DNA from 4 places in the Actinotalea sp. JY-7885 genome. Region 2 is predicted to be linked to each of the others. Evidence: predicted binding sites of a transcription regulator. Region 2 holds the regulator's gene; each other region holds the start of a gene.

The links. The regulator LexA, encoded in region 2, represses DNA repair genes until DNA is damaged. The targets are predictions, from matches to a motif close to TCGAACANNTGTTCGA.
Region 1: a site for LexA is predicted at 2,351-2,366, ahead of IDM29_RS06360 (HNH endonuclease signature motif containing protein). Genes of this name have one in related genera too.
Region 3: a site for LexA is predicted at 1,960-1,975, ahead of IDM29_RS10395 (HNH endonuclease signature motif containing protein). Genes of this name have one in related genera too.
Region 4: a site for LexA is predicted at 2,646-2,661, ahead of IDM29_RS08530 (HNH endonuclease signature motif containing protein). Genes of this name have one in related genera too.

Annotation. Positions count from the first base shown of each region.
Region 1 covers NZ_JACEXH010000046.1:9,512-14,043, reverse strand. The annotation lists gene IDM29_RS06370 (Gfo/Idh/MocA family protein) at 1-490, shown strand, start outside; gene IDM29_RS06365 (hypothetical protein) at 523-768, shown strand; gene IDM29_RS06360 (HNH endonuclease signature motif containing protein) at 921-2,333, opposite strand; gene IDM29_RS06355 (sugar O-acetyltransferase) at 2,472-3,086, shown strand; gene IDM29_RS06350 (TetR/AcrR family transcriptional regulator) at 3,083-3,679, shown strand; gene IDM29_RS06345 (MFS transporter) at 3,726-4,532, shown strand, end outside.
Region 2 covers NZ_JACEXH010000123.1:5,287-9,818, forward strand. The annotation lists gene IDM29_RS11600 (AMP-binding protein) at 1-434, shown strand, start outside; gene IDM29_RS11605 (hypothetical protein) at 447-980, opposite strand; gene nrdR (transcriptional regulator NrdR) at 1,047-1,508, opposite strand; gene IDM29_RS11615 (LysM peptidoglycan-binding domain-containing protein) at 1,637-2,071, opposite strand; gene lexA (transcriptional repressor LexA) at 2,328-3,092, shown strand; gene IDM29_RS11625 (L-lactate dehydrogenase) at 3,100-4,089, opposite strand; partial or broken gene IDM29_RS11630 (ATP-dependent DNA helicase) at 4,171-4,532, opposite strand, start outside.
Region 3 covers NZ_JACEXH010000099.1:1,964-6,495, forward strand. The annotation lists gene IDM29_RS10390 (low specificity L-threonine aldolase) at 1-436, shown strand, start outside; gene IDM29_RS10395 (HNH endonuclease signature motif containing protein) at 504-1,928, opposite strand; gene IDM29_RS10400 (GNAT family N-acetyltransferase) at 2,066-2,563, opposite strand; gene IDM29_RS10405 (App1 family protein) at 2,646-3,719, opposite strand; gene IDM29_RS10410 (TIGR03885 family FMN-dependent LLM class oxidoreductase) at 3,812-4,532, shown strand, end outside.
Region 4 covers NZ_JACEXH010000072.1:2,043-6,574, reverse strand. The annotation lists gene IDM29_RS08540 (ABC transporter ATP-binding protein) at 1-862, shown strand, start outside; gene IDM29_RS08535 (ABC transporter ATP-binding protein) at 843-2,576, shown strand; gene IDM29_RS08530 (HNH endonuclease signature motif containing protein) at 2,692-4,086, shown strand; gene IDM29_RS08525 (TIGR03086 family metal-binding protein) at 4,146-4,532, opposite strand, start outside.

The DNA of each region.
Region 1 (4,532 bases), on a different contig from region 2:
GATCGAGGACAACCTGGCGGTGATCGTCGACTACGCCCGCGGCGCGACGCTCACCTACTCGCTCAACGCCCACGGCCCGTGGGAGGGCTACCGGGTCTCGGTCAACGGCACCGCCGGGCGCGCGGAGCTCGAGGTCGTGGAGCGCGGCGCGGTACTCGTCGGCAAGGACGGTCGCCTGGTCGTGGACCCGAGCGCGGTCGAGGACGTCCAGGCCGCCGGCGCGCGGCCGGCCCACGGCGAGCGCCTCGTGGTCCAGAAGCACTGGGGTCCGGCCGTCGAGGTCGAGATCCCTGCGGGCGAGGGTGCCCACGGCGGCGGCGACGAGAAGATGCTGCGCGACCTCTTCCGCGGCGCCGAGCACGACCCGCTGGGTCGCGCGGCCGGCCTCCTCGACGGCGTCCGTTCGGTCGTCGTGGGCGTCGCCGGCAACGTCTCCCTCGAGACGGGCCTCCCGGTCCGCACCGCCGACCTCCGCCTGGGCCTGGGGTAGGGCGTGCCTCACGAGGGCGGATGGTCCGGGCCATGACGCATCGGACGGGCGGCAGACGTTGGCTGCTCGCCGCCCTCGCCGTCACGGTGGTGATCGGTGCGGTCTGGGGCGTGCAGGGCGGCAGCTGCGTCACTGGGAGCGGTGGCGGCGCTGATTGCGCGTCGACGCCCGCGGTCGGGGTCGCCGGGGCGTGGGTGCTGACCATCGGCGGCGTGCTGTTCGTTCTCCATGCGCTGCGCCGCGGCTTCCGGACGCGGACCCGCGAGCCGCGCCGGTAGCTCCACCGTCGGTGCGGTGCGGTGCAGCGCGTCGTCCTCCGCTGCCGGGTGGCGAACGCTCCGAGCACCACACGCGGCACGTCGGCACCGCGTGTCAGCCGCCCGGTAGCGCGCTGCGGCGCGCCCCGCAGCGCTCGATGGCGCCCCGCGTGTCACTGGACGGTGAAGAGGTCCGGTGGTTGGCCGGCCGCGTCCGGCATCGGCGCCCCGGCCCCGCCATCCCCATCGTCAGCGAGTCCGGGCGCGGCCCGGGTGGGCGTGGCGATGGGTCGTCCGCGCTGGTCGTGGAAGGTGTACCGGGGTCGGCGTCCTGGTCCGGGTGGTCCGGGTTGTCGGGTGATGGTCAGGTCGCGTCGGTGGACCTCGTGGTGGTGGAAGACGCAGAGCAGGACGCCGTTGGTCAGGGAGGTGGGTCCGTTGTCGCGTTCCCACCAGCGGATGTGGTGGACCTCGCCCCAGCGGGCTTCGGCGCCGCAGTCGGGCCAGGAGCACCCGCGGTCGCGGGCGATGACGGCGCGGCGTTGGACGCCGGTGTAGGTGCGTTGGGTGCGTCCGATGTCCAGGGGCATCGTGTCGGCGTCCATGACCACGCGGGTCAGGTCGCAGTCGCACAGGGCGCGGGCGACCTCGCTGATCGGCACCGGCGTCCCGTCCTCCAGCGTCACCGGCGCGAACGACGCGGCATCGGAACCATCGGCCTCGCCGGTCGCGCGCAGTGCGCGGAGGCCGGCCCAGGTGCCGGCGTCCATGAGGAAGGACACGTGGGGTCGCACCGCGGCGCCGCTGCCGGTCTCGGGCAGGGCCAGGATCTTCTCGGCGATGGTGTCCAGGGCGTCGGCGCGGCGCTGCTCGTGGGAGCGGTCGTCGTCCTTGCCGGGTCGCGGCGACACGGCCTCCAGCGCCAGCCGCAGCCGGTGGCCGGCCATCCGATCGACGAGCCCTTTGATGCGGGTGCCCTCGGGGGTGTCGGCCAGGGTCAGGAACCGTGCGGCGCGCTGGGCCTGGTGCCCGCGCTCGTGCGCGAGGGGATCGAGCTCGGCGGCGAGCTGCGCCGCGGCCCGCGCAAACGTCCCCGCGTCGACCCGCCGCGCGGTCTCCAGCAGCTGGGCCTGCCGCTCGGGCGTGGCCAACGCGTCCTTGACCGCACCGGACGCCCCGGCCACGACCCGACCCAGGGCCTCCATGTGGTCCACGGTGACCGCGCCCTCACGGGCGGCCTCGCCCAGGGCGGGCAGCCGGGTGGCGGCGTCGGCCTGGCGGACCTGGGTCAGCACCGCCCGCGCCCCCGACCGCGACGTGCGACCCCGCCACGCCTCGAAGCTCGGATCACCCGACGCGCGCCAGGTCCCGCTGTCCCGCTCGGCCAGCAGCACCTCGCCCCGCACCACGGTCAGCGCACCGACCGCCGCGTCCAGCGCCGCCAGGACCTCACGCCGCTCCACCGGCGACCAGTCACCCGCCGCCCCACCGACCGCCTTGACCCGCTCCACGAGCCCGCGCACGTCCATCACCACGCGCGCCGGCGCCGCGACCCCGAAGGGCTCCACCGCCGCCAGCACCGCCATGCCCGCCTCCGAGTCACTCGAACGTACGTTCGAATAATACTGCACCGGGACAGGTCGGACAACCCCTTCGGCCAACACGCGCCGCGGTCGAGGCGGGCGCGTAGCCGCGGCTCGCGCGCGATCTGTACAGTTGTACAAATGACGAGCGACACCCGCGGCGACGACACCCGAACCATGTACGACCGCATGCTCGCGGGCGACCTCTACATCGCCGACGACCCCCGCATCCTCGAGGCGAGCGCCGCGGCGATCGACCTCATCACGGCGTACAACGCGACGACCCCGCGCCAGGAGCCGCTACGCCGGCTCATCCTCGAGCAGCTGCTCGGCTCGATTGGGGAGGGCAGCGGCATCCGCGCACCGTTCTACGTCGACCTCGGCTCGCGCATCCGCATCGGCGCCCGCACGTTCGCCAACTTCGGCCTCGTGGCGCTCGACGTCGCGCCCATCACCATCGGCGACGACGTCATGATCGGACCCAACGTCCAGCTGCTCACGCCGACCCACCCGATCGCGCCCGGCCCGCGCCGCGACAAGTGGGAGGCGGCGGAGCCGATCACCATCGGGAACAACGTCTGGCTGGGCGGCGGCGTCATCGTGCTGCCCGGCGTCACGATCGGTGAGAACACGGTCGTCGGCGCGGGATCGGTCGTCACCAAGGACCTCCCGGCCAACGTCGTCGCGGTCGGCAACCCGGCGCGCGTCATCCGCACCCTGGAGGACGACGACGTCGTCCCGGAGCGCCAGCCGTGAGCCCGGACGACGACGCCGCCGACCGCCCGCCCAAGGCCCGCGCCCCGCAGCGCCGCCGTGCGCTGCACACCGACCCGGACCGCCGCGCGGAGCTCATCCGGACCACCCTCGACGTCATCGCCGAGCGCGGCGTCGCGGGTGCCACGCACCGCGCGGTCGGGGCGGCGGCGGGCGTCTCGCCGGGGTCCCTCACCTACCACTACAGCACGCTCGACGAGCTCCACCAGGAGGCGTTCGGCGTCCTCGCGGACGACGTCGCCTCGGCGCTCGAGGCCCGCATGCGGTCCGCGCCGGACGCCGAGGCCGCCGTCGAGGCGCTGGCGCAGCACCTGGCCGACGACCTCGTCGCGGACCGGCGCTCCCTGCTGCTCGCGGTCGAGCTCTACGTCGCCGCCGCCCGCCGCCCGGCCCTGCGCGAGGTCACGGAGGCGTGGATGGTCCGCAGCCGGCGCGCGCTCGAGCTCCACTTCGACCCCGTCACGGCGCGCGAGCTCGACGCGCTCGTCGAGGGCCTCGTCCTGCACCAGGCGCTCTCGACCGACCCGATGACCCCCGAGCAGCTGCGCCACGCGCTGCTCCGCCTCACCCGCTGACCACCGCGACGACGACGTCGTCACCGCACGAGTACCCGGAGCCCCCATGTCCTCCCCGGCCGCGCCCGCACCGACGGCGCGGCGTGCCCGCGCCGCGGTGTCCGCCGTCTTCTTCGTCAACGCCGTCCTGTACGCGAACCTCGTGCCGCGGCTGCCCGAGGTCAAGGACCGCCTCGACCTGAGCAACGCCGAGCTGGGCACCGCGATCGCGGCGATGCCGGCGGGGGCACTGGTCGCGGGACTCCTCGCGCCCGTGCTGATCCAGCGGCTGGGCTCCGGCAGGGTCGCGGCGTTCGGGCTGGTCCTGTCCGCGGTGACGGTCGCCTGCCTGCCGCTCGCGCCGGCGTGGGGCGCGCTCGCCGCGCTGATGCTGGTCGCGGGTGCGCTGGACGCCGTCATCGACGTCGCGCAGAACGCGCACGGCTTCCGCGTGCAGCGCGCCTACGGGCGCTCGATCGTCAACGCGTTCCACGGCCTGTGGAGCGTGGGCGCCGTCGTCGGCGGAGTGCTGGGGTCCGTCGCCGCGGGGCTGTCCGTGCCGCTGCCGGCGCATCTCGCCGCGTCCGGCGTGCTGTTCAGCGTCGTCGCCGTCGTGGCGTACCGCTTCATGCTGCGCGGCCCCGAGGACGCCGAGCGCGAGCCCGCGGACGACGTCGCCCATGACGCCGCGTCGACGTCGGCGTTGCGTCGCTTGGGCGGGCGTGCCGTGCTGATGCTCGCGGCGCTCGGCGTGCTCGGGGCCGGCGGCGCCTTCGTCGAGGACGCCGGGTCCTCATGGGGCGCCCTCTACCTGCGAGGGGAGGTCGGCACCGACGCCGCGACGGCGGGGCTCGCGTTCGTCTCGCTCTCGGTC
Region 2 (4,532 bases):
ACCGGCCCGAGGAGACCGCGGCCGTCCTGATCGAGCGTGAGGGCCGGACGTGGCTGCGCACCGGCGACGTGGTGGTCGTGGAGCCCGACGGCTTCGTGCGCCTCGTGGACCGCATCAAGGAGGTCATCATCACCGGTGGCTTCAACGTGTACCCGTCCCAGGTCGAGGACCACCTGCGGCAGATGCCCGGCATCGAGGACGTCGCCGTGGTCGGGGTGCCCGCCGCCGGTGACCTCGGCGAGCGCGTCGTGGCCGCGGTGGTCCTGTCCCACGGTGCGACGGGCGTCGAGCTCGACGCCGTCCGCGCCTGGTGCGAGACCCGCCTGGCGCGCTACGCCCTGCCGCGCGACCTCGTGGTCCTCAGCGAGCTGCCCCGCTCCCAGATCGGCAAGGTGCTGCGGCGCGTCGTGCGTCAGGACGTCATGAACCGCTGAGGCGGCGCACCCTCAGCGCGCCGCCTCGCGCAGCACGCGCGAGCGCACGTAGTCGTGGACCTCGTCGAGGGTGGCGACCTGCCGGTCCGTCTGCCCCCACAGCTCACGGCACCGGTCCGCGTCGACCCCCAGGGCCGGCGCCAGCGCCGTCATGGTCTGCCACAGCCCGCGCTTGCCGACGACGGCGCTGCGCAGCAGCTCGACCTCCAGGAGGGCCGTCAAGGGCTCCCGCTGCAGGCCGGCCCCGCTCGTCTTCAGGCGCGCCAGCCGCTCCCCGGCCCAGGTCGCCACCTGCTTGGGCCGGGCCTGGACCAGGTCCAGGTCGCCGATCAGCGCGCGCAGCTCCTCCCGCTCGCCCTCGACCTCGTCCGCCACGCGGGTCAGTCCCGGGCCCACCGGGGTCCGGGCGAGCGCCTCGGCCGTCCGGCGCATGCGATGCGAGCCGGCCACGGCGCCGGCGAGATGGTCGTTGAGGTAGGTCGACAGGGCCGCGCGGTCCAGCCCACCGGTGGCGGGGGACGTGCGGCCCGCAGCGGCGTCGGTCATCGCGCCTCCCGTCTCGTGACCGGACAAGCGTCGCAGAGGCACCCACGCGGCGCGACCGGATGACGCTCAGGCGGGACGGTCGCCGTGCTCGGCGCGCAGCGCCGTGATGGCGGCCTCGAAGTCGTCCAGCGACTCGAACGCCTGGTAGACGCTCGCGAAGCGCAGGTACGCCACCTCGTCGAGCTCGCGGAGCGGGCCGAGGATCGACAGCCCGATCTCGTGGGCGTCGAGCTCGGCCGTGCCGGTGCTGCGGAGGTTCTCCTCGACGCGCTGCGCCAGCAGGGCGAGGTCGTCCTCGCTCACGGGGCGCCCCTGACAGGCCTTGCGGACGCCGTTGACGATCTTCTCGCGGCTGAACGACTCGGTCACCCCGGACCGCTTGACCACCGAGAGCGAGGCCGTCTCCAACGTGGTGAAGCGGCGCTGGCAGTTCGGGCACTGCCGCCGGCGCCGGATCGAGGCGCCGTCGTCGGACGTGCGCGAGTCGACCACGCGGGAGTCGCTGTGCCGGCAGAACGGGCAGTGCATCGCGCCTCCACCTCCTCCGGCTGACCGCCACACCGTACCGTCGGCGGGCACCGCGCTGCGAACCGCGGTGGTCACGGACGCTGGGGGCCAGGGCGGCGGGATCAGCGCTGCGGAGTCAGGGCTGGGGATCAGGGCTGCGGCACGAGGATCTGCTGCCCGACCTGGAGCTCCGCACCGCCCAGCGCGTTGAGCTGGACGAGGTCGGCGACGACGTCGCGACGGTCCTGGCCCGGCGCCGCGACGCCCCCGGCGATCTCCCAGAGCGTCTCGCCCGGCGCGACGACGTGCGTGACCACGGGCTGGGCGGCCGCGGGAGAGTCCGCGCCGGCGGCCTGGGCCGAGAGCACGACGCCCGCCCCGGCGGCGGCCGCGACCAGCCAGACCGTCAGCCGGCCACGGCGCGTGAGGCGCAGGTGCCCGCCCTGGGCCCGCCCGTCGGCGGCCCGGACCTCCGGGACGCGCCGGGTCGTCGTGCGGCCGGCCGTCGTGCGTCCGGCCGTCGTGCGTGCGGCGGGCGTGCGGACGGACAGGACGGGCTCGTGGTCCCACATGATCGCCGTCATGGCGTCTCCCCTTCGTCGAGCGATTCGAACGCGTGTCCGTCGAACGGCTGTACGTCGAACGTCTGTACGATGTCTACCACGGGCCACCCACCGTGTCGAGACACGCTCGAACAGATGTTTGATCACGCGGCATCGCGCCCCTAAGGTGGAGGCACGACGAGAGACCATCACGAGGCACTGACACGACCCGTCGCAGGGCCGGTCGCCCGAGAAGACATCGCCCGAGAGACATCGCCCGAGAGACACGGAGGCCGTCATGGCGCCCAGGACCACACCCCCGTCGGGCACCGACCAGCAGCCGGGCGGTGACCTCGCGTCGGTGACCGCGCTGCCGGACGCCGCCGCGGGCGGCGACGGGCTCACGCCCCGCCAGCGCCTCGTGCTCGAGACGATCCGGTCGAGCGTCGAGCGGCGGGGCTACCCGCCGAGCATGCGGGAGATCGGCGAGGCGGTCGGGCTGACGAGCCCGTCCTCGGTCAAGCACCAGCTCACCGTGCTCGAGCGCAAGGGCTACCTGCGGCGCGACCCGCACCGTCCGCGCGCCATCGAGGTCGTGCAGCCCGACGACTCGCGGGCCATCAGCCGGCTCGGCGCCGACCGGGGCGGCGTGCCCGTCGACGAGACCGGCATGCACGACGCCGCCCCGGCGCCGTCGTACGTGCCGGTCGTGGGTCGCATCGCGGCCGGCGGCCCGATCCTCGCCGAGCAGGTCGTCGAGGACGTCTTCCCGCTGCCCCGCCAGCTCGTCGGCGAGGGAGAGCTGTTCCTGCTCAAGGTCGCGGGCGACTCGATGATCGAGGCCGCCATCTGCGACGGCGACTGGGTCGTGGTCCGGCGCCAGCCCGTGGCCGAGAACGGCGAGATCGTCGCGGCCATGATCGACGGCGAGGCGACCGTGAAGACGCTACGGCGTGCGGACGGCCACGTCTGGCTGCTGCCGCAGAACGCCGCCTACGAGCCGATCCCGGGCGACGACGCCGTCGTGCTCGGGCGCGTGGTGAGCGTGCTGCGGAGCCTGTGACCCCCGGTCAGAGCCCGAACTGCCGCGCGACGGCGCGGATCTGGTCGGCGGACCGGCGCAGCCCTGCCAGCTCCTCGTCGGACAGCGGGATCTCGAGCCGGGCGGCCACGCCGTCTCGGCCCACCACGGACGGGACCGACAGGCACACGTCGGAGATGCCGCGGTAGTCCTCCAGGAGCGAGGACACCGGGAGCACCCGGCGCTCGTCGCCCAGCACGGCCTCGATGATGCGTGAGCCCGCGAGGGCCACCGCGTAGTTGGTCGCGCCCTTGCCCGCGATGATCCGGTAGGCGGAGTTCACGACCTCCTCCGCGATCCGCTGGCGGTCCGCGGCCTCGAGCCGGCCGACGACCGTGCCGTTGGGCCCGGGCACGCCCGGCCACTCCATCAGGGGCACGGCGCCGATGGTCGCCGAGCTCCACAGCGGGATCTCGGAGTCGCCGTGCTCGCCCGCGATGTACGCGTGCACGTTCTGCACCGCGATGCCGGTGTGCTGCGCGAGCAGGTAGCGCAGCCGCGAGGAGTCGAGCACCGTGCCGGAGCCGAACATCTGGTTCGGCGGCAGGCCGGAGAACTTCAGCGCGGCGTACGTGACGATGTCGACCGGGTTCGTGACCATGACGTACACGGCGTCCGGCGCGACCGCGACCAGGTCCGGGAGCATCCCGCGCACGAGCCCGATCGTCGCCTCGGCGAGGTCCAGGCGGCTCTGCCCGGGCTTCTGCTTGGCGCCCGCGGTGACGACCACGACGTCGGCACCGGCGCAGACCTGGATGTCGTCGGACCCGACCACGTCGGCCATCGGCATGAACTGGATGCCGTGGCCGATGTCGAGCGCCTCGGCCTCGACCTTCGCCGTGTTGATGTCGTAGAGCGCCACGGAGCGCGCGGCCCCGCGCATGAGGGCCGCGTAGGCCATGGTCGAGCCGACCGATCCCGCGCCGACCACCGCGAGCTTGGTGGTGCGGCGCCCGGTCGGGGACGCGTCGAGCCCCATGTCGTCGTGCTCGTGCTCGACACGTCCTGCCACGTCCGCCATGAGCCGTCGCCTCTCGTTCGTCGGGTCGTGCCTGCCACCCTACGGGGCGGCGTCCGGCCCCCGGGTGATCGCCGGCCCGCCGGCCTGTGCGGCGAGCCGGGCCAGCGCCGCGCGCGCGACGCCGCCGTCGGTGGTCTGCCAGAAGGGCGGCATGGTCCGGGACAGGAACTGCCCGTAGCGCGCCGTCGCCAGCCGCGGGTCGAGCACTGCCACCACCCCGCGGTCGGCGTCGGTCCGCACGAGGCGCCCCGCGCCCTGCGCCAGCAGCAGGGCGGCGTGCGTCGCGGAGACCGCCATGAAGCCGTTGCCGCCGCCACGCTCGACCGCCTCGGTGCGCGCGGAGCGCACCGGGTCGTCCGGGCGCGGGAACGGGATGCGGTCGATCAGCACCAGGCGGCACG
Region 3 (4,532 bases), on a different contig from region 2:
CGGCCTGCTCGGCGCCGAGGCCGTCGTCGTCCTGAACCCGGAGGCCGCGCAGGGGCTGCCCTACCTGCGCAAGATGAACATGCAGCTGGGCTCCAAGATGCGCTTCCTCTCCGCGCAGCTCGTGGCCCTGCTCGAGGGCGACCTGTGGTTGCGGTCCGCGCAGCACGCGAACGCGATGGCGCTGCGCCTGCGTGATGCGGTCGTGCCGCTGCCGGGCGTCGAGGTCGTCCAGCGCGTCGAGTCGAACGCGGTGTTCGCGGCGCTGCCGGTCGGCGCGGCCGACCGGCTCCGTGAGCGCTTCCGCTTCTACGACTGGAACCGCGCGCGCGGCGAGGTGCGGTGGATGTGCGCCTTCGACACCACCGAGGCCGACGTCGACGCGTTCGCCACCGCGCTCCGCGAGGAGCTCGCCCGCGAGGACCAGCCCGCCGGCTGAGGCGCTCGGGAGCAAGGGCGAGCCCCGGCACCGGGCATTCCCCTCCCACCTCGCCGGGCCGTTCGGCTCATGCGGCCGGCGCGTCGACGAACGTCGTCTCGTCGAAGAGCCCCACGTTCTCGCCCGGAGGCCCGCTCGCCCCTCTGTCCGGGGCATCGACGGCGATGCGGCCCGGTGGCGCGCCGGGTGCGTGCTCGGGCAGGACAGCGGGTCGGCCGTCGGGGTGTCGGAACTCGAACCCGTGCGGGACTCGGGTGATCCGTAGGTCGTGGGTGTGGACGTGGTCGTGGTGGTGCCAGCACAACAGGACGCCGTTGTCGGTGGAGGTGTCGCCGCCGCGTGACCACCACCGGATGTGGTGGATGTCGCCCAGGGCGGGTCGTGCGGTGCATCCGGGGTACTGGCAGTGCCGGTCGCGGGCGATGACCGCGCGGCGGAGTTGTTTGGTGTAGGTGCGTCGGGTTTGGCCGACGTTGAGGATCTGCCGGTCGGGTCCGAACACGATCCGAGTGACCTCGGAGTCGCAGGCGATGCGCGCCAGGACCGAGGGCGGGACCGGGTCGCCGGAGTCGAGCTCGGCGGGGTCGAGGAGATCGGTTTCGAGCCCGGTGCGCCGGGCGGGTGCGCCGTCGCCGTCGCGGGCGGCCGCGTCGGTGGCCAGGCGTTGGAAGGTGTCCCAGGAGACGTGGACGTTCAGGTGCGGGCGAACCTGGGCCCCGACACCGGTCAGGCCCTGGTCCAGGACCAGCCGGGCGAGGTCGACCAGGGCTTCGGCCTGGCGCTGCTCAACGGGTCGCTGGTCGTCTTTCGCGGGCACGCCGGCGATGGATCGGACGGCGGTGGCCAGGAGCTGACCGTTCTCGTGGGTGAGGAACCCCGCGACCGTGACGCCGTCCCCGCGCGGGGTCAAGGTCAGGCGCTGGCGGGCGACGGCCTGGCGGTGCTCACGCTCGGCGGCCTGGTCGTCGAGCTTCGTGGCCATGCGACTGGTCAGGCGGCGGAACTCGTCGACACCCAGGCGTTTGGCCTGCTCGACGAAGAACGCCTCATTGCGGTCGGGCAGGTCGCTGGCCAAGGCGGCGCGCCGGGCGGGGGAGGACACCAGCCGGCTCAACGCCTCGGCGTGACCCCGGGTGATCTCCCCGGACGCCACCGCCTCGCGCACCACGGGCAGTTCGCCCATGGCCCGGCCGAGCTGGGCCTGGCGGGCCGCGTCCCCGTAGGCGATGCCCTCACGGCGCGCGACGTGCCCCGCCACCGTGCGGTCCGCCCCACCTAGCGCCCAGCGCCCGTCCGCCTCCACCGCTGCGAGCAGGACCGAGGCAGCCAGGTGGATCTGGTCTCCGACCACCCGCAGGTCCCTACGCACCGCGGCCGCCCGCGGCCCCTCCAGCGAACCCAGCGCCATCCCCGCCAACGCGGCGGCGTCCGCACGCAGCCGGGCGAGCAGCGCGTCGAGGCCCTCGACCCCGATCCCACCCGCCTCGCCCATCTCGACCCCCTGTGCACCGGTTCGCCCCTGATCGAACTAGTGTACTAATGGCCACCGACACGCACCATGCGCCGCCCGAGATCCGGACACAACCGACCCGGCCGCGCACAGCCCTCGTCGGCCGGCAGGAGCGCCCGTCACACGCCGCGCACGAACCGCACCTGCCGCACGTCCATCTCCGTCGTGCTCCGCCCGTCGGGCGCGAAGCCGTGCTTGCGGTAGAAGGCCTGCGCGCGCGGGTTGGGGTCCGCCACCCAGGCGGCGACGCCCTCGTCGGGGTCCAGGACCGCGTCCAGCAACGCCGCGCCGGCACCTGAGCCGTGGTGCGCGGCATCCACGTAGAGCACGAACAGCTGTCGGCTCCAGGTGGCGTCCGGGTCGCGGGCCGGTCCGGACATCGCGATGCCGACGACCGCGCCGTCGATCTCCGACACGGCGACGCGGTTGCCGCGGTAGCGCTCGTCGGTGAGGCCGACGGTCCAGAAGTGCTCGCGCCTCCGGAGGAGCTCCGGGTCGTCCAGCACCGAGTCCGGCATGAGTCCGCGGTAGGTCTGGCGCCAGGAGTCGACGTGCACACGCGCCATCTCGGGGGCGTCGGCGACCACCGCGGGCCGCACGGTCACAGCAGGCGTCATCCCGTGACACTAGAGAGGGCAAAGACGCGCGGCCACGCGATATCCCAGAGGCGGCCACGCGACCACCCGGAGGCGTGCGCCGTCAGCCCTGCCCGGCCGCGGGCAGCAGGCCCGCGTCCACCAGCTTCAGCGCGATCTCGTTGCCGTCCCCGCCGTGTACGACGGCGGCCGTGTCGCCACGCCGACCGAGGTCGTCGTCCTCGGCCGGCGTCGGGGTGCCGTGCGCGAGGACCTGCTCCGCCGGGGTCAGCTGCCGGATCGCGATGAGCTCGACCCGGTCCGGGTGCTCCGCGGCGATGTCGCCGTAGATCTGCGGGTCGTGCTGGCCGTCGTCGCCCACGAGCACCCACCGGATGTGCGGGAACTCCGTCATCAGGCGGCGGAGCGTCTCGCGCTTGTGGTGCTGCCCGCTGCGGAACCAGCCCGTGTTGGTCGGGCCCCAGTCGGTCAGCAGCAGCGGACCCGACGGGTACCCGTGGCGCTCGAGGAACCGGCGGATCGCGGGCGCGACGTTCCACGCACCGGTCGAGAGGTAGAAGGTCGGCGCGCCGGGGTTCGCGGCGCCCCACCGCCGGTAGAACGCGGACATGCCCGGCACGACGCGCCGCGCGTTCTCGTGCAGCACCATGCTGTTGTACGCGGCGAGCATGGGCCGGGGGAGCGCGGTGACCATGACGGTGTCGTCGATGTCGCTCACGAGCGCGGTGCGCTGGTCCGCACCGACGATGAGCAGGGGCGCCGTGATGCTGCGGCCGCCGAGGGTGAGCGTCGCCTGGCCCCAGCCGGGCTCGAGGTCCGCCTCGACGACGGTGTCGACGTAGCCGCCGCGGTCCGAGCGCACCGTGTGCGTCCGGCTGCCGACCTGCACCTCGACCTCGACGTCCGCGACCTGGGCCGTGAGGAAGGACCGCCAGCCGCGGACCGCGCGCTGGGCCGACTCGGGATCGCGCTCGGTGGCCTCGCCGGCCGTCGTCCCGGGCGGGGCGAGGAGCGCGCGCGCCATGATCCGGACCCACCCGGGTGCGCCGTAGCCGGTGTAGGGCTCGATGCGCGGCACCCACCCCCGGTGGTCGAGCTGGTCCACGAGGAAGCCGTTCAGCCGGTCCTCGAGGCGTGCGGCACGGTGGGGGCGGCTGCTGCCGGTCTGGTTGCTCACGCGTCACGAGTCTGGCATCGGACGCGCCCGCGCGCGCCCTGGGCCGCTCGCTGGACGCGCGCCGCGCGCCCGAGCCCGGTAGACACGTCGCCGTGACCATCATCGGATTCCACGCCTCGCACGAGCAGGTCCACCCCGCCGCGCTGCTGCGCGCGGTCCAGCAGGCGGAGCAGGCCGGCTTCGACGCCGCCATGTGCTCCGACCACTTCGCACCGTGGAGCGCCCGGCAGGGCCACTCGGGCTTCGCCTGGTCCTGGCTCGGCGCCGCGCTGGCCACGACCTCACTGCGCTTCGGCGTCGTCAACGCGCCCGGTCAGCGGTACCACCCCGCGATCATCGCCCAGGCCGCGGCCACCCTCGCCGCGATGTTCCCGGGCCGGTTCTGGGCCGCGCTCGGCTCCGGGGAGAACGCGAACGAGCACATCACCGGCGACCCGTGGCCCGTCAAGGAGGTGCGCGACGACCGCCTCGTCGAGACCGTCGGGGTGATCCGCCGCCTGCTCGCGGGTGAGGAGGTCACCCACCACGGCCTCGTCACCGTGGACCGCGCGCGCATCTGGACCCTGCCGGAGGAGCCTCCGGCCCTCATCGGCCCGGCCGTCACGGTGGCGACCGCGCGGCGCGCCGCGACGTGGGCCGACGGCCTCATCACCATCAACCAGCCCCACGACGTGCTCCGGGAGCTCATCGGCGCCTACCGGGAGGAGGGCGGGCGTGGCCCGCTCGCGCTCCAGGTCCACGTGTCCTGGGCGCCGGACCAGGCGGAGGCCGAGCGCATCGCCTTCGACCAATGGCGCTCGAACGTGTTCCCGC
Region 4 (4,532 bases), on a different contig from region 2:
CACGGTGCTGCGCGTCCCGGTGACCGGCGCCGAGGCGGAGCAGGCCGGGCCGGCGACGGCCGGCCGACCCACCGCCATGCCCGCCACCAACGACCTGGTCGACGAGGACACCGGCCTGGTGGTGCCCGCGGGACGCGTCGTGGCCCTGGTCAGCGCCGACCCGGACGAGACCGCGGCCGTGGCCACCCGGCTCGGGCTGCTGGGCACCGAGAACGCCGACGCGGGTGCCCGGGTGCGCCTCGGCGGCGTCCCCCTCGCCGAGCTGGGGCTGGCCGAGGTCCACCGCCGCATCGTGGTCGCCGAGTCCACGCCGCACCTGTTCACCGGCACGCTGCGCGACGAGCTGGCCGTCCGGGACGGGGCCGGTGACGACGGCGACGAGCGCCTGCTCGCGGCGCTCGAGGCCGCCGACGCGCACGACGTGCTCGACGCGCTCCCCGGGCGTCTCGACGGCGAAGTCGCCGAGAAGGGCCGCTCGCTGTCGGGTGGCCAGCGCCAGCGCGTGGCGCTGGCCCGGTCGCTGCTGACCGAGCCCGAGGTGCTCGTGCTCGTGGAGCCGACGTCGGCCGTCGACGCGCACACCGAGGCGCGCATCGCGGAGCGGCTGGCCGCCTACCGGGCAGGGCGCACGACCGTCGTCGTGACGTCGAGCCCGCTCGTGCTCGACCGCGTGGACGAGGTCGTCCTGCTCGCGGGCGGCGTGGTCCGCGCCCGGGGCACGCACCGCGAGCTCCTGGCGCCCGGCGCCGGGGCCCAGGGGCGCGCGTACCGCGCCGTCGTCAGCCGGGCCTCGGCCGACGCCGAGACCCAGACCGATCAGGGGACCACCGAGGAGGTGCGCCGTGAAGCTGCCCGTCGCTGACAGCGCCGCGCTGCGCGCGCACACCGGGGTGCTGCTGCGGCGGCACCGGGCCGCGCTGGCCCGCGTCCTGCTGCTCCACACCCTGGCGGCGACCGCGGGTCTGGCGGGCCCCTGGCTCCTCGGGCGCATGGTGGACGCGGTGACGCACGGCACCAGCGCGTCGTTCGTCGACCAGGCCGTGGCGTTCCTCGTGCTCGCGGTCCTCGCCCAGACCGTGCTGATCCGCTACGCCCAGCGCGGCGCCATGGTGCTGGGCGAGACCGTGTTCGCCGAGCTCCGCGAGGAGTTCGTGGGCACGGTGACGCGGCTGCCGCTGTCGACCGTCGAGCGCGCCGGCACCGGTGACCTCGTGGCCCGCACGACCAACGACATCGACCGCGTCCAGCACACGATCCGCTTCGGCGTGCCGCGCGTCCTGGTCTCGGCGGCGACCATCACGCTCACGCTCGCGGCCGCCGTCGCCGTGAGCTGGCAGGTGGCCGCGGCGCTGGTCGTCGGCGCCCCGAGCGTGGTCCTGACCACGCGCTGGTACCTGCGGCGTGCGGCGCCCGCCTACCTGCGCGAGTCGGCCGCCTACGCCACGCTCAACGGCACGATCACGGAGTCGGTCGAGGGTGCGCGGACCGTGGATGCGCTGGGGCTGGGCCGTCGCCGGCGCGAGCGCGTCGACGCCGACCTGCGCGAGGCGTTCGCCGCCGAGAGCCACACGCTCTGGCTGCGCAGCATCCTGTTCCCCGGCATCGACCTGTCGTTCGTCCTGCCGGTCGTCGCCACCGTGCTGTGGGGCGCCTGGCTGGTGTCGACCGGCTCGGTGAGCGTCGGCGCGGTCACCACCATCGCCGTGTACGCGCTGCAGGTGATGCACCCGATCGGCGAGCTCATCTACTGGCTCGACGAGATCCAGGTCGGCGCCACCTCCCTCGCCCGGATCATCGGCGTGCAGCAGGTGGCACCGGACCGCACCGCCAGGCCGGACGCCGTGCCGGCCGACGAGCACGTCGTCGCCTCGGGCGTGCGCTATGCGTACCGGCCGGGCCACGACGTCCTGCACGGCGTCGATCTCGACCTGGGGCTGGGCGAGCGCCTGGCCGTCGTGGGGCCGTCGGGCGCGGGCAAGTCGACCCTCGGGCGGATGCTCGCGGGCATCCACCCGCCCACGCGAGGGACGGTGACGGTGGGGGGCGTCCCGCTGGTCGACCTGCCCCTGGACGACCTGCGCGGGCACGTCGCGCTCGTGACGCAGGAGCACCACGTCTTCGTCGGCACGATCGAGGAGAACCTGCGGCTGGCCCGTCCCGAGGCGGACGACGACGAGCTGCGCCGTGCGCTCGCCGCCGTCGACGCCACCTGGGTCGACGCGCTGCCCGACGGGCTCGCCACCGAGGTGGGCTCGGGCGGGCTGACGCTGACGCCCGCGCAGGCGCAGCAGGTCGCCCTGGCGCGGCTCGTCCTCCTCGACCCGCACACCCTCGTGCTGGACGAGGCGACCTCGCTGCTCGACCCGCGCGCCGCGCGGCACCTCGAGCGGTCGCTCTCGGCCGTGCTGACCGGCCGCACGGTCGTCGCCATCGCGCACCGCCTCCACACGGCGCACGACGCCGACCGGGTCGCGGTGGTCGACGCCGGCCGGATCACGGAGATCGGCTCGCACGACGAGCTCGTCGCCGCGGGCGGGGAGTACGCCGCGCTGTGGCGGTCCTGGCAGCAGGACTGACGCGCCAGGCCCTCGGCCTCACGTGCGCGTCCGGATCCCGGGCGATGCCTGGTGCGTGTCGGTGGCCGTTAGTACACTAGTTCGATCGGCGGCGAACCGGTGCACAGGGGGCGAGATGGTCCAGGCGGGTGGCGAGGTCGAAGGCCTCGACGCGCTGGTCGCCCGGCTGCGCGCCGACGCCGCCGCGCTGGCGGCGATGCCGTTGAGCGGCCTGGAGGGGCCTCGGGCCTCGGCGGTGCGCCAGGAGCTGCGGGTGGTCGGAGACCAGATCCACCTCGCATCCTCCGTGCTCCTCGCCGCAGTCGAGGCCGACGGGCGCTGGGCCCTGGGCGGCGCGGACCGCACGCTCGCGGGTCACGTGGCCCGCCGGGAGGGCATCGCCTACGGCGACGCGAACCGCCAGGCCCAGCTCGGGCGGGTCATGGGTGAGCTGCCCGTCGCCCGCGACGCGGTCGCGACAGGGGAGATCACGCGCGGCCACGCCGAGGCGCTCAGCCGCCTGGTGTCCTCCCCCGCCCGGCGCGCCGCCCTGGCCAGCGACCTGCCCGACCGCAACGAAGCGTTCTTCGTCGACCAGGCCAAACGCCTGGGGGTCGACGAGTTCCGGCGGCTGGCCAGTCGCATGGCCGCGAAGCTCGACGACCAGGCCGCCGAGCGCGAGCACCGCCAGGCCGTCGCGCTACAGCGCCTCACCTTGACCCCGCGCGGCGACGGCGTCACGGTCGCGGGGTTCCTCACGCACGAGAACGGTCAGCTCCTGGCCACCGCCGTCCGATCCATCGCCGGCGTGCCGGCCAAGGACGACCAGCGGCCCGTCGAGCAGCGCCAGGCCGAAGCGCTGGTCGACCTCGCCCGCCTGGTCCTGGACAAGGGCCTGACCGGTGTCGGCGCACAGGTCCGCCCGCACCTGAACGTCCACGTCTCCTGGGACACCTTCCAGCGCCTGGCCACCGACGCGGCCGCCCGCGACGGCGACGGCGCACCCGCCCAGCGCACCGGGCTCGAAGCCGATCTCCTCGACCCCGCCGAGCTCGACTCCGGCGACCCGGTCCCACCCTCGGTCCTGGCGCGCATCGCCTGCGACTCCGAGGTCACCCGCATCGTGTTCGGACCCGAGAGCCAGATCCTCGACGTCGGCCAGGACGAGCGCACCTACACCAAGGAGCTGCGCCGCGCGGTCATCGCCCGCGACCGGCACTGCCAGTACCCCGGATGCACCGCACCACCCACCCTCGGCGAGATCCACCACATCCGGTGGTGGTCACGCGGCGGCGACACCTCCACCGACAACGGCGTCCTTCTCTGCTGGCACCACCACGACCACGTCCACACCCACGACCTACGCATCACCCGAGTCCCCCACGGGTTCGAGTTCCGACACCCCGACGGCAGACCCGCCGTTCTGCCCGAACCGGCCGAGGCCGGACCACCGGGACGCGCCGTCCCCGCGGCGGTGGAGCGTAGAACCGGCGCACCACCGGGCGACGACGCGTTGGCGCTCGCATGCTGACCCCTCCCGGGACGCAGCGCGCGGCCCCGGCAGGTGCGGCGTGCAGCCCTCCCCGCCCGTCAGGCGGTGCCCTGCGCGGGCACGCCGGTCCTCCGGCCCAGGCGGGCGAGCACGGTGGTGGCGCGGTCGGCACCCGCGGCCGGCTCGACGCCCGGCCTGCAGATGCCCTCCATGTACAGGGCGTCACCGAAGCCGGCGGCACCGGCCTCCATGCGGTCGACCTCGGCCTCCGTGAGCCCGGGGTCGGCACCCACGGCCGTCGCGACGTCCCAGCGGTGCACGACCATGTCCCACACGTAGAACTGCACCAGCGCCGCCCCGAGCGTCGTCGGGCCGAAGAACCCGTCGAAGCCCTTCGTGGCCACCTCCTCGTCCGCGAGCGCGGCGCGCACGCGCGCGGCGTGCGCGTGCCAGGCGGCGGCGGGGTCGGCGACGACGTCGGGCGC